Regions from separate parts of the Eoetvoesiella sp. genome, predicted to be linked through region 1. Evidence: predicted binding sites of a transcription regulator. Region 1 holds the regulator's gene; each other region holds the start of a gene.
What was found. The regulator HrcA, encoded in region 1, represses chaperone genes, less so after heat shock. The targets are predictions, from matches to a motif close to TTAGCACTCNNNNNNNNNGAGTGCTAA.
Positions count from the first base shown of each region.

Region 2: the regulator HrcA is predicted to act here: its motif matches at 4,216-4,242, upstream of rpoH (RNA polymerase sigma factor RpoH).
Region 3: the regulator HrcA is predicted to act here: its motif matches at 3,666-3,692, upstream of VNT00_RS01050 (co-chaperone GroES).

Region 1 covers NZ_DATMGA010000015.1:6,875-12,333, reverse strand. The annotation lists gene dnaK (molecular chaperone DnaK) at 1-324, opposite strand, end outside; gene grpE (nucleotide exchange factor GrpE) at 447-1,028, opposite strand; gene hemH (ferrochelatase) at 1,146-2,204, opposite strand; gene hrcA (heat-inducible transcriptional repressor HrcA) at 2,273-3,283, opposite strand; gene VNT00_RS04260 (NAD kinase) at 3,406-4,305, shown strand; gene recN (DNA repair protein RecN) at 4,309-5,459, shown strand, end outside.
Region 2 covers NZ_DATMGA010000021.1:75,352-80,810, reverse strand. The annotation lists gene VNT00_RS06855 (MarR family winged helix-turn-helix transcriptional regulator) at 263-697, shown strand; gene VNT00_RS06850 (FAD:protein FMN transferase) at 793-1,881, opposite strand; gene VNT00_RS06845 (DUF4198 domain-containing protein) at 1,927-2,727, opposite strand; gene VNT00_RS06840 (DUF2271 domain-containing protein) at 2,858-3,370, opposite strand; gene VNT00_RS06835 (PepSY-associated TM helix domain-containing protein) at 3,382-4,008, opposite strand; gene rpoH (RNA polymerase sigma factor RpoH) at 4,286-5,170, shown strand.
Region 3 covers NZ_DATMGA010000007.1:1,484-6,942, forward strand. The annotation lists gene VNT00_RS01040 (ATP-binding response regulator) at 1-1,423, opposite strand, end outside; gene groL (chaperonin GroEL) at 1,643-3,292, opposite strand; gene VNT00_RS01050 (co-chaperone GroES) at 3,324-3,611, opposite strand; gene VNT00_RS01055 (MarR family winged helix-turn-helix transcriptional regulator) at 3,879-4,367, opposite strand; gene VNT00_RS01060 (xanthine dehydrogenase family protein molybdopterin-binding subunit) at 4,838-5,459, shown strand, end outside.

The sequences.
Region 1 (5,459 bases):
CTTGCCTTGCGCTTCGACCCAGGCGTCGCCGTTGTCGGCCTTGAAGATTTTGTAAGGCATCAAATGGATGTCTTTTTGCACGGCCTTTTCGTCGAACTTGCGGCCGATGAGGCGCTTGACCGCGTACAGCGTGTTCGCGGGGTTGGTGACGGCCTGGCGCTTGGCGGGAGCCCCGACCAGCACTTCGCCGTCCCCCATGTAGGCGACGATGGAAGGCGTCGTGCGCGCGCCTTCGGAGTTTTCAATAATCTTGACCTTGCCGCCTTCCAGGACGGAAACACAGCTGTTCGTGGTGCCAAGGTCAATACCGATAATTTTGCTCATGATCTGCAACCCTGAAAAATATTCTTGAATGATGAAATACGAGATGTTCTACAAGTGGGGGCTGGCACAGCCTTTTCAAGCCCGTTTTTCCCCGTGTTTTATGTTTTATGGTGCACTGCACTCTACTGGGCAGGCTGGCCGGACGAAACCGTGACCAGGGCCGGCCGCAGCACGCGCTCGGCGATGGTGTAGCCTTTCTGCAAGGTCTGGACCACCGCGCCCTCGGCCTGTTCGGACGGAATGGACGAAATGGCCTGATGCACGTGGGGGTCGAATTTGTCGCCGGGTTCGGGCGCGACCTCCTTGAGCAGATTGCGCTCGAAAGCCCCGACCAGTTGCTTGAGGGTGGCTTCCACGCCCGCGCGCCAGGCCTCGGCGGTCTGGTCGGCCTGGGCCAGGGCGGCTTCGAGGCTGTCCTTGACGGGCACCAGGCTTTCGGCGAACGACTCCGTGCCGAACTTGCGGGCCTTGGCCACGTCTTCCTGGGCGCGCCGGCGAACGTTTTCGACCTCGGCCTTGGCGCGCAGCAGTTCCTCGTAGTATTGGGCAACCTGGGCTTCGGCGTTCTTCAGCAAGACAGCCAGATCCTCCGGCTGCTCGATATCGGACTCCACGATTTCGGGCTCGTTGATCTCGAGCTTCTCGGACGTGTCCGTTGCTGGGTTTTCTTTTTTGGAATCAAAGGGTTGATCCGTTGACGACATGGGGGAACTCCGCTACGAAATAAACTTGATTGTATGAAAGTGGGGACGTTTTCCCCAACTTCAAGCCCTGAACCGGCCCTGATCGCCCCGTCTGCAAGCAGGGCCTGCCCATCCGGACTATCCTCGGCCCGCCAGCCAGCCTTCAATATGGCGCCGGATGAGCCGGGCAAGACCCTCGGCCCACTGCGCATCGCCGTTCAGGCAGGGAATGTAGCGGAACTGCTTGCCGCCACTGCCCAGGAAGGCGTCTCGGCACTGCATCTGGATTTCCTCCAGAGTTTCGAGGCAGTCGGCCAGGAAGCCGGGGCACAGTACGTCGACCTGGGCAATGCCCTGCCTGGCCCACTGCTGCAGGGTCGGCATGGTGTAGGGTTCGAGCCAGCGCTGGGCGCCAAAACGGCTTTGAAACGCCACGTGCACGAGCTGCCCGTCTTCGCCAAGATGCTGGCGCAAGGCCTGGGCGGTCTCCATGCAATCGCGGTGATAGGGATCGCCCTGCTCCACGGTAACACGGGGAAGGCCATGGAAACTGAGCAGCAGGCGCTGCGGCTTGCCGCGCTCCTGCCAGAATTGCCGCAGCTGGCGGGCCAGCGCCTCGATATAGGCCGGCTCGGTGTTGTAGCGCTTGACGAAACGCAGTTCCGGCTGGTTGCGCACGCGCGCCAGGCAGGCCATGACCGCGTCCACGGCGGTGGCCGTCGTGCTGGCCGCGTATTGTGGATACATGGGCAGGACAAGAATGCGCTCGCACCCCCGGCCGCGCAAGCGCGCCAGCGCATCGGCGATGGAAGGGTTGCCGTAGCGCATGCCGGCTTCGACCACGGCATCGATCCCCGTCCCGACCAGCGCCGCCTGCACCGCCCGGGCCTGGGCAAGGCTGTACACCAGCAGGGGCGACCCCTGCTCCAGCCAGATTTCCCTATAGCGCGGCGCCAGCTTGCGCGGCCGCAAGGGCAGCACCGCCCCGCGCAATATGGGCTGCCAAAGCCACTGCGGCATTTCGATGACGCGGGGATCGGACAGGAATTCGCCCAGGTATTTGCGGATCGAGCCCGCCGTCGCCTCGTCGGGCGTGCCCAGATTGATCATGAGAACGCCAATCGGCCCGGCCAGGCGGATGGGAGGGGTAGCCTCGAGGGCATGCGGATCGGACGGCTCGGGGAGAAATCGGGACACGGAAATTCCTGGCAAAAGCAAAGCCGCGGCAATGCCGGCGGCGAAAACGGGCTGGCAATGAAGCGGGATCAGGTTTGATTATGGCTTAACGCATTGGACAGCAGGCGGGAGGTGATGTCGACGATGGGGATGACGCGCTCGTAGGACATGCGGGTCGGACCGATGACGCCCAAGGTGCCCACCACCTTGCCATTGACGCCATAAGGCGCGGTGATGACCGAGACATCCTCCATGGGCACCAATTGCGAATCGCCGCCAATGTAGATTTGCACCCCCTGGGCCCGGCTGGATACGTCCAGCAGCTGCAGCAGGTCGGTTTTTTTCTCGAACAGCGAGAACATGCGGCGCAGGCGATCCATGTCGGAGGCGATTTCGGAGATGTCGAGCAGCTTGCTTTCGCCCGAGATGACCACGGATTCGTCGGTGTCGACCTTGGCCGTGCCGGCCTCGACCGCCGCCTGCATCAGGCGGGAAATATCGGCCTGCAGGGAAGACAGTTCGTCGGCGATGGCCACCCGCACTTCTTCGAAGGACATGCCGGCGAAATGGTGGTTGAAGAAATTGCTGGCTTCCAGCAGTTCCTGCTCGAGGTAGTCGCGCTGCACGAACAGGATGCGGTTCTGCACGTCGCCGTCGGGCGTGACGATGATGAGCAGCACCCGTTTTTCGGACAAGCGGATGAACTCGATCTGGCGGAACACCTGGGCGCGCTTGGGCGCCAGCACGACGCCGGCGAACTGGCTCAGGTTGGACAAAAGCGTCGCGGCGGCGCTGACCGCCCGGCTGGGCTCGGCGGCCGGCAGCATTTCGCGGATCTCGCTGGGCTGAAGGACTTCGAAGCGCTGGACCGCCAGCAGCCTGTCGACGAACATGCGATAGCCGCGCGGCGTGGGAACACGCCCGGCCGAGGCATGGGGACTATGGATAAGCCCGAGCTCTTCGAGGTCGGCCATGACGTTGCGTATGGTGGCCGGCGAAAGGTCGAATACTTTCGACAGCGTGCGCGAACCCACGGGCTGCCCGTCGGCGATATAACGTTCTATCAGGGCTTTTAAAAGCGCTTTGGCTCGATCATCCATATTCGTATATTACGCAATTCGGCGGCAAACAGGGTGTTTTACGTACAGCCACAACCCCCCGGGGGAACATATAATCAATTTATCCTAAATATCCTAAAAAAAACTCGACAAGGTATTCCCACATGCATTTTAAAACTGTCGCACTTATCGGCAGGCACCAGGATACGGGTCTGGATGCCCCCTTGCGCAGTCTGGCCGAAACCATACGGGCGGCGGGATGCAAGGTACTGATCGAAGCCGAAACGGCGCAGAACACCGGCCTTGCCGAATACCCCGTCGCCAGCTACGAAGAAATCGGCCGGCAGGCCGACCTGGCCGTCATCATGGGGGGCGACGGCACCATGCTGGGCGCCAGCCGCATGCTCGCGCCCAGCAAAGTACCGCTTATCGGCATCAACCATGGCCGGCTGGGCTTCATCACCGACATCCCCCTGCACGACGCCACCAACGTGCTGGCCAGCGTCATTCACGGCAATTTCGAGGTCGAAGAACGCATCCTGCTCGAAGGACGGATCGTACGCGGCGACCAGACCCTGTTCTCGGGCATCGCCCTGAACGACGTCGTCATCAACCGTGCGGGACGGGGCGGCATGATCGAACTGCGCGTCGAGCTCGACGGCTCGTTCATGTACAGCCAGCGCGCCGACGGCCTCATCATCGCCACCCCCACCGGATCCACCGCCTATGCCCTTTCGGCCAACGGCCCCATCCTACACCCCCGGCTCAACGGCATACTGCTGGTACCCGTCGCGCCGCAAGCGCTGTCGAACCGGCCCATCGCCATTCCCGACAGCGGGCTGCTAAGCATGACCATCACCGCGCTGGGCCGCGTCGAATCCGGCGCCAGCGTGCACTTCGACATGCAAACCTGGTCCGACTGCCAGCCCGGCGACCGCATCGACGTGCGCCGGGCCCAGCATACCGTCCAGTTCATCCACCCCATCGGCTACAGCTTCTTTTCCACCCTGCGGCGCAAGCTGCAATGGAATCGCATGCCGCAACTGTCGGACGAAACCGAATAAGCCATGCTGCGCACCCTGCACATCCGTGACTTCGTCATTGTCGACCAGGCGGAAATCCCCTTCGAGGCGGGCTTTACCGTCTTCTCGGGCGAGACCGGCGCCGGCAAGTCCATACTCATCGATGCGCTGTCGCTGGCGCTGGGCGCGCGCGGCGATGCCGGATCCATACGCGAAGGCGCCAGCCGGGCCGACATCAGCGCCGTTTTCCAGGCCCCCGAAAGCCTGAGCGGCTGGCTTGCCGAACAAGAGCTGGACTCCGACGACGTCCTGGTGCTTCGGCGCGTCATCGACCAGCAGGGACGCAGCAAGGCCTTCATCAACGGCCTGCCGGTCACGCTGGGCCAACTGCGCGAACTGGGAGAACACCTGGTCGACATCCACGGCCAGCACGCCCACCAAAGCCTGCTCAAGGCATCGAGCCAGCGCGAACTGCTCGACGCCCAGGGCGGCCACACCGCGCTTGCCCGGCAGGTGCAACAAGCCTGGCAGCACTGGCAGCAGGCCGACAAGGCGCTGGCATTGGCCCAGCGCAACGAAGCCACGCTCCAGGAAGAACGCGAGCAGCTCGAACGCCAGGCCTCCGAGCTCGACAGCCTGGGCCTGCAGGAAGGCGAATGGGAAAAGCTCAGCAACGACCATAGCCGCCTGGCCCACGCCCAATCCCTGCTCGAAGGCGCAACGCAGGCGCTGGCCGCGCTCGACAACGACGAGGGTTCGGCGCAATCGTATCTGAACGCCGCCGCGCACCAAATCTCGCAACTGCTGCGCCACGATACCCGGCTGGACAGCATCGGCCAGGCCATCGAATCGGCCCGCATCGCGGCCGCCGAGGCCGCCTCCGACCTCAACAGCTACCTCGACAAGCTCGACCTCGACCCCGAACGCCTGGCGCAAGCCGAGCAGCGCCTGTCCAGCATCTTCGATGCCGCGCGCAAATTCCGTGTCGAGCCGGGCGAGCTTCCCGAACTGCACCAGAAACTGCTGCGGCAGCTTGGCGAAAACAGCGCCGCCGCAAACATCGACGCGCTGCGGGAAACCGCCGCGCAAGCCCAGGCAGACTACCGCAAGCTTGCCCAGCAGCTTGGCAAGGCCCGCCAGAAAACCGCGGCAAAGCTGTCGGGGCTGGTCACCGAAGCCATGCAAACCCTGGCCAT
Region 2 (5,459 bases), on a different contig from region 1:
ACATGAAAATTCATATACTTTGAAAATTTAACTGATATGCCGGTCGATTGCCTATCAGGGCAAACCATTAGGAAGGCTCGGGAAAAGCCGTCGCGCGGGCCTCTTCCCGGCCTGCCCACGGCTTGTCCCGCATTGACGCATACGCGCAATTGGAATACGATTTTTTCTTCACTGTGGCGTGTCCGCACCGGCATATTGCAGTGCAGTATATTTTGGTCGTCTGCAATGCTTGCGAGTTGACGGTCGGGTCTCAGGTAGAGCAATGCAAAAAGTAGAGCAACCCCGTTTCGTACACCGCTATCTGGCTTCCGTGCTGGCCTTGGCCAGCCACCGCATTTCCGCCGAATTCCACATCGAAGTCCGCAATGCGGGGCTTACAGTCACCGAGTGGCGGGTCTTGGGCAGCCTCATCGAAGGCGAAGGGGAAACCGTGGGCGCGCTGGCCGAGCTGGCCATCACCAAGCAGCCAACATTAAGCAAGGTGCTGCCCCGCCTCGAGGCCGAAGGCCTGGTTACCCTGCAAACCGTGCGTTCCGACCGGCGGCAGACCCTGGTCACCATCACGCCCAAGGGCACCAAGCTCATTCGCGGCCTGTGCGACAGCGCCCTGCAGCATCAGCACCGCATCCTGGAAAAGCTCGACCCCGATCATGCCGATCGCCTGGTCGACATGCTGCGCGCCATCATTGCGCATTGATGGCATGACGGGGGCTGCGGGTTTCGTTCACGGCGCGTCTTGATTCGACACGGCCTTGCTTTTGATGAAACGGATGTAGCGGCTGGTTGCCGGAGCTAGCGCCCGCCCAGTATCCAGAATTCGTCGGTCCAGTCCAGGGCCAGCTCCTGGCCGCTGCGGCTCATGAACAGGGCCGGTATCTTGTGCCGGCGCGCGTGCGCCAGTCCTTTTTCCAGGTCCAGGCACAGCAGGGCGGTGGCCAGGCCGTCGGCCACCATGCATTGCGCGTGCAAGACGCTGACCGATTCCAGGGCCTGCCGCAAGGGATGGCCGGTGCGTGGATCCAGCGTGTGCGCATAGCGCCGCCCATGGTGGTGGAAGCAGCGGCGGTAGTCGCCCGACGTGGCGATGGCGCAATCCGTGAGGGTCAGGGGGAAGCTCGACGAGGCGTGGCCGGGCGTCTCGATATCCAGGGCCCATTGCGCGCCTTGTGGATTCCGGCCCCTGGCTTTCAGTTCGCCGCCCAGCTCCACCAGGTAGTGCTCGGTGCCGTGCTCGTCCAGCACGCGGGCGATTTCATCCGCGCCGTAGCCCTTGGCAATGGACGACAGGTCGAATTGCAGGCCGCCGGGCTGCCAGACGCCTCGCAGCGGCTCGTTCAGGGCGGTGCGGCGCCAGCCGGCCGAGGATAGCGCGGCGACGACTTCCGCTTGCGCGGGAGGTTCCTGCACAGGGCCTTTCGGTCCGAAACCCCATAGATCGGTCAGCCGCCCCATGGTTGGGTCGTAGGCGCCGTCCGATTGTTCGGCGATCTGCAGGGCGCGCTGCAAGACGTGGAAGAATTCCGCCGGTATTTGATACCAGCCCGGCTCGGCCCGGTTCAACATGCTGATCACGCTGTCCGGTTCCCAGGTGCTCATTTGATCGACGACGCGATCCAGCGCGGCCTGGATGGCCTGCTGCAGCGGCAGGCCATGATTTTCGGCAGGCCTGCCGCCCGGCCCCTCGTCGGCGTCTGGCCCACCGGCGCCGGGGGCGCCGTTTTCGTGCGCCGCTTCGCGCGGGATAGCGTACTGGACCGTCCAGGTCGTGCCCATGCTCTCGCCCCGCAATTGCGCGTAGACGCCGGCGCGGCCATGGAGACGGGGCCGGAGATCTGGAGTGGAGGAAACCGCCCGGTCTGCGGTGTCGTCTGGCCGGTTCATGTTTCCGCCGCCTTCAGGGGTGTGGCCGCCGCGCGCCTCGATGGCTTATTGCGGCAGGACTTCCAGCGTGGCCGAATACAGCAGGGAGCGCTTGCTGGCCTGGGGCACCGATGTCTTTTGGTCCTGGCTGGAGATATGCAGCCAGTATTGGCCGGGCTGCGGCCATTTCACTTCGAACTCGCCCTTGTCGTTGGTAGTGAGCTTGATGGTGTTCAGCGTGTCGCGGTAGCGGCTGCCGCCTGGCACGATCTCGACGGGAATCTGGGCGGCGGGCTTGCCATCGATGGTGGCGATGAACTTGGCGTGTTCGCCGGAGAACAGATCGTTGGGGTGGGTGACGGGAATCAGGCTGATGCCTTTGTCGATCTTGCCGATGGCGGTGGGCTTGCCCTTGGTGACGAAGGTCTCGACGCGGCTCACGCGTTCCTGCACTTCGAGCCCCTCGGCCTTGGCCGGCACCTTCTTGGCGAGGTCGGCGGCCGGGCCGAACCAGCGCTTCATCTTTCCGTCTTCCTTCCAGCGTGCCGTGGCGCCGTCGCTGGCGATGGCGATGCGGTAGGTGCCGTCCGTGGTCAGGTGGACGTCGAAGCCGCTGCGCAGTTCGCCGCTGAATTTGTTTTCCGCTTCGACCTGCTTGCCGTCGGGGCCGGTGATCTGCAGGGCGCTCAGGTTCATGGGCCGGTGGTTGAAGTAGAACTTGTCGTTGCCGACGGCCGCGTCCACGGTGACCCAGCCTTCGTCGCCCGACAAGACGGTGGCGGAGGGAACGATCCAGATATCGTGGGCTTGCGTGGCGGCGGGCAAAAGAAAGGCCAGGGCCAGTAGTGGGGTGGCGAAACGTTTCATGACGCGGATCTCCAAAAAAACATGGAAGGCGACGGGCTTGCCCGTGGCCGGGTGTTGAGCGGCGGCTCCCGGAAGAGCCAGAATGGAATGGTTACGGCCCGATCCTGGCGGCGCCAGGGTTGCGGGCTGCCTACGGAGCTACCTTGATCTCGACGGCGCCCAGTTCGTGCTGGCCCTGGACGGTTTGCGTATCGGCCTTGGCGGGTGGCCAGGCCAGGGGCAGGCGCAGCAGTTCGCGTCCGCCTTTTTCGCGCGCCGCCTCGATCGACAGTTCGTAGTTGCCGGCGGGCAGCCCGGCCAACTGCTTGCTGTCGACGCGTATGGTTTGAACCCCCGCCGCGCGGGTGGCGCCGCTTACCCCGTCGGCCGGCGCACCCTGGCTGCGCCCGCTGACCCGCCACCATTGGCGCAGGTCCTTGAGGTACTTCTTGCCTTCTTCGTTCTTGGTGTTCTTTTGTTCGTACCAGACGGCGATGTCGCGCACGGTTTTCTTGTCGGCGCTTTCCAGCCAGACCGCCAGGTAGGGGCGATGGTATTCGGTGGCGTCGATGCGCGGAATGGTGACCTGGATGGTCATTTCCGCGGCCTGGGCGCCGGCGCCGGAAATGCCGGCCAGGGCGCATGCGAGAGTGGTCTTGAGCAGGTGTTTCATGGTTAGTGGCTAAAAAGTATCAGCAGGACGGCGGGAAAGACCAGGCCCAGGCCCACCATGGGCCAGGTCGAGATCCGGTTCTTGGAATGCAACTTCAGCAGCAGCAGGCCGGTCAGTCCGAAAATCAGGCAGGCCACCGCGAAAATATCGATGAACCAGCTCCAGACCACGCCGGTGTCCCGGCCCTTGTGCAGATCGTTCAGGTAGGCGATCCAGCCGCGGCTGCTGTGCTCGTATTCGACTTCGCCGCTGGCCCGGTCGATGGAAAGCCAGGCGTCGCCGCCGGGCTCGGGCAGCGATACGTAGACTTCGTCGGCCGAGAACTCGGCCGGCCGGCCATGTATGCGGATGCCCAGTTGCTGGTCGAGCCAGGTTTCGGCAGTGGCGGGCAGCTTGCCCTTTTTGGCCGAGGCCGGCGGCGGCAGTTCCTGCAGCAGGTTCTGGGGCATGGTGGCGTGGCGGGTGATGACCGAAGGCGCGCTTTCGAACAGGGCAGCGTTGTTCAGGGTAAGGCCGGTGGCCGCGAACAGGATCAGCCCGATCAGACTCAAGGCGGAGCTCATCCAGTGCCATTGATGCAGGGTTTTAAGCCAATAAGTACGGCGGCGAACTGAAGGCGAGGGCTTCATACGGGGTTGCAAAATAAGGTAGGGGCGGTGCTGGTGCGCGGGTGTAAAGAGCCGGTTGGGTTGGCCGTGGCAAAAAACCGCTTAATTCTACATGAAATGGGAATTATTATCAGCTAGAGCCTCGCGCGGACCTTTCCGGAGAAACAATTTAAATAATTGAAATCCGGGCTGTTTTCAGAACTTTTTCCCTATGGGGCAGTCATAAAATTAGCACTCTCGGCAACAGAGTGCTAATATCTGATAACGTGGTTTTTCTTTCTAAGGATCGCCCAAAACGATGACATCCAGTTCGCATTCCCTGGCCTTGTCCAATACGGCCTTGACAGCGGCCATTGCAAACCCTGGCGCGCTTGGCACCATCGAAGCCTACATAAGCGCCGTCCATCGCCTGCCCGTTCTCACGCACCAGCAAGAAATCGAGCTGGGCAAAAAAGTGCGCGACGACACCGACCTCGACGCGGCGCGCCAGCTTATTCTTTCGCACCTGCGGCTGGTGGTTTCCATCGCCCGTCAATACCTGGGCTATGGCCTGCCGCATGCCGACCTCATCCAGGAAGGCAATGTGGGCCTCATGAAGGCCGTCAAGCGCTTCGACCCCGATCGCGGCGTGCGCCTCGTCTCGTTTGCCGTGCACTGGATCAAGGCCGAAATCCACGAATACGTGGTGCGCAACTGGCGCATGGTCAAGGTAGCCACCACCAAGGCGCAGCGCAAGCTGTTCTTCAATCTGCGCCGCATGCGCCCCGACGGTTCCGCGCTCAATCCCGAGCAGATCCAGGAAATCGCCGCCGAGCTCAATGTTCGGCCTGAAGACGTCAGCGAAATGGAAGTGCGCATGTCCGGCCACGAAATGGCCCTGGAAAGCCCGCACGACGACGAAGACGCATTTGCGCCCATCGCCTACCTGTCCGACGACGCGCAAGAGCCCACCCAGGTGCTCGAGCGCCGGTTCCACGACGATCAGCAGGGTGCCGGCCTGGCCGATGCCCTGCAGGTCCTGGATCCGCGCTCGCGCCGCATCATCGAAGCGCGCTGGCTGCAGGACGAGGGCGGCGCCACGCTGCACGAACTGGCCGCCGAATTCGGCGTTTCGGCCGAACGCGTCCGCCAGATCGAAGCGGCCGCGCTCAAGAAAATGCGCCAATCCCTGGCCGCGGCCTGATCGCCGCCCCAGGGGCGGCTCGCGGCCGGTTTTGTGCTTTACAACTAAATACAAATTCCCGTAAAAATTGCCGAACTTATTGTCCGGCGGCGACACTAATCATCATGAGCAATATGACTGGTACCTGCTTCTGGCTCGTATCTGTTGTTCATTCGTCCGCTTCTGCTTCTCCTCAATCCCCTCCCTTTTGAAGCGGATGTTTATGGGACACCAGCACGGTGTCCCATTTTTTATGCGCCGCCGCTTTGCGCCGTGCGGGTCGCCCCAAGGTAAAAAGCCCCCTCGGGGG
Region 3 (5,459 bases), on a different contig from region 1:
GATCGTCCAGCATCGAGACAATGATGACGGGAATGCCCGATAGCTCCGAGTCTTTCTTCAGCGCGGCCAGCACCGCCCAACCGTCCACCTGCGGCATCATCACGTCCAGCAGAATGGCGGCGGGGTTCAGGTTCCGGACGGTCTCGAGCGCATTCAGGCCCGAGGAAACATGCTCGACCCGATAGCCTTCGCGCGCCAGCATGGCGCCCATGACTTCGTGCACATGCGGATCGTCGTCGATGAGCAGCAGGGTGGTGGCGCCGGAAGGGCCGTGCGGCGTGGAATGCGCGGCTTTGGCGGCGGGTATGGGTTGGCGCAGGGGCAGGACGAGGGTGAAGCAGCTGCCTTCGCCCGGCGTGGACGATACGTCCACCGTGCCGCCCAGCAGTTCGCATAGCCGGCGGGTAATCGCCAGGCCCAGGCCGGTACCGCCGTATTGCCGGGTGGTCGAAGAATCGGCCTGCGTGAATGGCTGGAACAGCTTGGCCTGCTGCTCGGGCGTCATGCCGATGCCGGTGTCCTTGACGCGAATGACCAGGGACGGGGTTTCCTCGTCGGACGCCATCGCAATGCTCAGCGTCACACGGCCGTTCTTGGTGAATTTGCAGGCATTGCTGACCAGGTTCAGCAGTGATTGCTTGAGCTTGGTGAAGTCGGTTTCGACGGTGCCGATCTCGCCGTCGACGATGATCTCGACCACGTTGTCGTTGGTGGCGGCCAGAGGCTCGGTCAGGGTACGCACCTCGTCGGCCAGGCGGGCGATTTCCACCGGCTCGAGAAACACCTCCATGCGCCCGGCTTCGATCTTGGACAGGTCGAGAATGCCGTTGATCAGGCTTAGCAGGTGCTTGCCCGCGCTTTCTATCTTGTTCAGGTCCGACACATACTGGTCCTGTCCGTCGTCTTCGGCGTCTTCCTGCAGGATTTGCGCGTAGCCGATGATGGCGTTCAAGGGCGTGCGCAATTCATGGCTCATATTGGCCAGGAATTCGGATTTGGTTTTGTTGGCCAGTTCGGCGGCCTGCCGTGCTTCGTCCATGGCCTGTTCGGCCATCTTGATGGTGGTGATGTCGTAGATCCAGCCCGCCAGCGCAGGCTGCCCCGCGTAGGTGAGGCGCTGGTAGGTCAGCAGGCCCCAGAACGTCGTGCCGTCGAGGCGGCGGTGCTGCACTTCGGCATCCTTGAGCTCGCCGGTCTCGCGGAAAATATCCAGCATGCGCCGGCGGTCTTCGGGATCCACCCATAGATCCCGGCTGCGTTGCGGCATCTGGGCCGCGTCGTAGCGGTAGATGGCGTTGTGCGCCGGATTACGGTATAGATATTCGCCTTCATCCGTCACGATGACGACGGAAATGGGGGCTGTTTCGAGCAGCTGGCGCGCTTGTTCGGCGCTGCCGATGTCTGGATGGTTGTCGCTGCTCATGGAACCCCCTAAGGCGATTTATCGTGGAACATTCCGGAAATAATATGACAAATTAATACGGACCACGAAAAATATGCAAATCGGCGCGCCATGAAAAACACCCCAAAAGGCTGGATCGCAATCCTGCTTTTGGGGTGCTGTTCAAGCCCGCGGGGGCTTGCCGTACCTTGGGTGACCGGCGCCGGCCGGAGCCTGCGCCAGTCGGCGAAGCAAGGTGGCTTAGAAGCCGCCCATACCGCCCATGCCACCCATACCGCCCATGTCGGGCATGCCGCCGGCGGCCGGCTTGTCCTCGACGATTTCGGCCACAGCGGCTTCCGTCGTGAGCAGCAGGCTGGCAACCGAAGCCGCGTTTTGCAGCGCGGTGCGGGTAACCTTGGTGGGATCCAGGACGCCTTGCTCGACCAGGTCGCCGTACTCGCCGCTGGCTGCGTTGTAACCGTAGTTACCCTTGCCGTTGGCGACTTCGTTCACGACAACGCTGGGCTCGGCGCCGGCGTTGGCCACGATGGTGCGCAGCGGAGCTTCGACAGCGCGCAGGACCAGCTTGATGCCGGCTTCCTGGTCGATGTTGTCGCCCTTGACCTTGGCAATGGCAGCCTTGGCGCGGATGAGCGCAACGCCGCCGCCAGGAACGATACCTTCTTCGACCGCGGCGCGGGTAGCGTGCAGAGCGTCTTCGACGCGAGCCTTCTTTTCCTTCATTTCGACTTCGGTGGCAGCACCGACGCGAATCACGGCAACGCCGCCGGCCAGCTTGGCCACGCGCTCTTGCAGTTTTTCACGGTCGTAGTCGGACGTGGCTTCTTCGATCTGGACGCGGATTTGCTTGACGCGCGCTTCGATCGACTTGCCGTCGCCGGCGCCGTCGATGATGATGGTGTTTTCCTTGCCGACTTCGATGCGCTTGGCCTGGCCGAGCTCTTCGAGCGTGGCTTTTTCAAGCGAACCGCCGGTTTCTTCGGAGATGACCGTGCCGCCGGTGAGGATGGCGATATCTTCGAGCATGGCCTTGCGACGGTCGCCGAAGCCGGGAGCCTTGACGGCGGTGGTCTTGAGGATGCCGCGGATGTTGTTCACGACCAAAGTGGCCAGCGCTTCGCCTTCGACGTCTTCAGCCACGATGAGCAGAGGACGGCTGGACTTGGCAACTTGTTCCAGTACGGGCAGCAGATCGCGGATGTTGCTGATCTTCTTGTCGAAAATCAGAACGTAGGGATCGTCCAGCACGGAAACCTGCTTGTCCTGGTTGTTGATGAAGTAGGGCGAGAGGTAGCCGCGGTCGAACTGCATGCCTTCGACGACGTCCAGTTCGTTTTCCAGCGACTTGCCGTCTTCAACGGTAATGACGCCTTCCTTGCCGACCTTGTCCATGGCGTTGGCGATGATTTCGCCGATGGAGGAGTCGCTGTTGGCCGAAATGGAGCCGACCTGGGCGATTTCCTTGCTGGTGGTGCAGGGCTTGGAGATTTTCTTGAGCTCTTCGATGCCGACGGAGACAGCCTTGTCGATGCCGCGCTTCAGATCCATGGGGTTGATGCCGGCGGCCACGTACTTGAGGCCTTCTTCGACGATGGCTTGAGCCAGAACGGTGGCGGTGGTGGTGCCGTCGCCAGCGTTGTCGGAGGTCTTGGAGGCAACTTCCTTGACCAGTTGGGCGCCGATGTTTTCGAACTTGTCCTTCAGTTCGATTTCCTTGGCAACCGAGACGCCGTCCTTGGTGACGGTGGGGGCGCCGAACGAGCGTTCGAGCACAACGTTGCGGCCCTTGGGGCCCAGGGTGGTCTTGACGGCGTTGGCCAGGGTGTTCACGCCGCGGACGATGCGGGTGCGCGCGTCGTCGCCGAATAGTACTTGCTTAGCAGCCATTCTTGTATTCCTTGCTTAATTCGGTTGTAAATTACTGAATGACGGCGAGGATTTCTTCCTCGCGGATGACGAGCAGTTCTTCGCCATCGACTTTCACGGCCTGGCCGGCGTATTTGCCGAACAGAACCTTGTCGCCAGCTTTCACGTCAACAGGCAGGATTTTGCCGTCTTCGGTCTTTTTGCCAGGACCGACAGCGATGACTTCGCCTTGATCGGGCTTTTCAGCGGCGCTTTCAGGAATAACAATACCCGAAGCGGTGGTACGCTCGTTGTCCAGACGTTTGACGATCACGCGATCGTGCAAAGGACGCAGTGCCATGAAGGAACTCCTGTATCAAAAAAATTGGTCAACATTAACCGTGGGGACTGGCTGTTAGCACTCTGCCCCTTCGAGTGCTAATTATAGGGGCGATGTGGAATTCTTCAAGTACTGCCAGTAGGGTTGTTACATTTTTAGTGCTACGGGCGGATACCACGTCCACGGCGGCCTGCAACGGCTGGGAGGTGGGCGGCCGGCAGCGGCTGGAATTCCCTTTTTGCGCGTTCAGGCCTTGTCTGGCCGGGCTTCGGCTCTTTGCATGCCGGATCAGTCCATTTCCGCGCAGACGCCCTGCAGCTTTTGCAGGATGTCGTACAAGCGCACCCGGTCCCGGGGGGTGAGCGTGAGCAGCAGTTCCGCGTGCTTGGCGCAGGCCTTGGGGATGATTTCGCCCACCATCCTGGCGCCCTTGGGCGTGATCTTGCAGACCAGCGAACGGTCGCCGGCATTCATGGAGGTGGTGTAGACGAGTTCGCGCTGGATCAGTTCCTTGACCGTGCGGCTGACCATCGCCTTGTCGCTGGCCGAGACTTCAGCCAGTTGCTTGAGGGCGATCGAGCGATGGTGGGCCACCACGGAAAGCAGGCGCCACTGGGGCAGGGTCAGGTCCGCCTGGCCGGCATAGGTGGAGGGAAAACGCTTGAGGTGCGCCGCGATCCTGACTATGGGGACGGAAAGAAAATCCTCGACGGTGAGGTTGGAGCCGTCTGGCTCGATATGCTCCCAACGGCGGCGGGTTGATTGATGTGTTTTCACGGCCAGCTTTGATATTTTTTATGGCCCGATTGTCTCCGGGCGGGGGTGGAAAATGGAACGCGAAGCGATTGATAGGTGTTATTATGACTTATCAATTTGATAAGTCATAATAAACAGGATTTTGCGCTGCGTCCGCACCTGAATCAAGAACAAAATTTTGAGGAATCAAAAATTATCGGGCTATCCGAAGCCTGCAAAATGTAGTCCCGGCATATTCTTATTATGATTTATCAAAATGTTTTGCGCGTGTCAATAGGTGGAATTATTTGTTGATTCCTCAAATTGATAAGTCCAAAATAACAGAATATTAAAACTTTGTTTCATATATGAATCATTTGGAAGGCGATGTAGCCATGAAAGACTCTGCAACGGTCGATCTCATCGAAGATCTGCCCCAGGTCGACGACCTGACGTCGCGGCATTCCACGATTGGCAAGGGAATTCCGCAGGTCAATCACCAGGCCAAGGTGATGGGCCGGGCGAAGTATGCCGGAGACCTGAAGGTGCCCGGCATGTTGCACGGCGCGATTTTGCGCAGCCCCTACGCGCACGCCCGCATCGTCAGCATCGATACGTCGGCCGCGCTGGCCTTGCCGGGCGTGAGGGCGGTGCTTACCGGCGATGACGCGCCCAATACGCTTTGGGGTGGAGGGCCGGTCAAGGATCGCTACATTCTGGCGAAGAAGGTGGTTCGCTTCGCGGGCGAGGAAGTGGTTGCCGTCGCAGCCATTTCCGAAGACATAGCCCGCGATGCGCTGGATCTGATCCGTGTCGAATACGAAGAGCTGCCCGCACTGCTGACCACCGATGAAGCCATGGACCCCGAGGCGCCCACCGTGCATCCGGGCCGCAAGGACAATGTCGCCCACGAGATCCGTTTTCATCGGGGCGACGTGGATGCCGCCTTCGCCAAGGCGGATCTGGTGTACGAAGCCACTTACACCACTTCTTCGCAATATCCTGGCTATCTGGAGCCCATGGTGTCGGTCGCCTCGCTCGAGGCCGATGACCGGCTGCATGTCTGGACGTCGACCCAGACCGTGTCGCTGGCGCGTGCCCGAATCGCCAAGGCCCTTGAATTACCTATTTCGT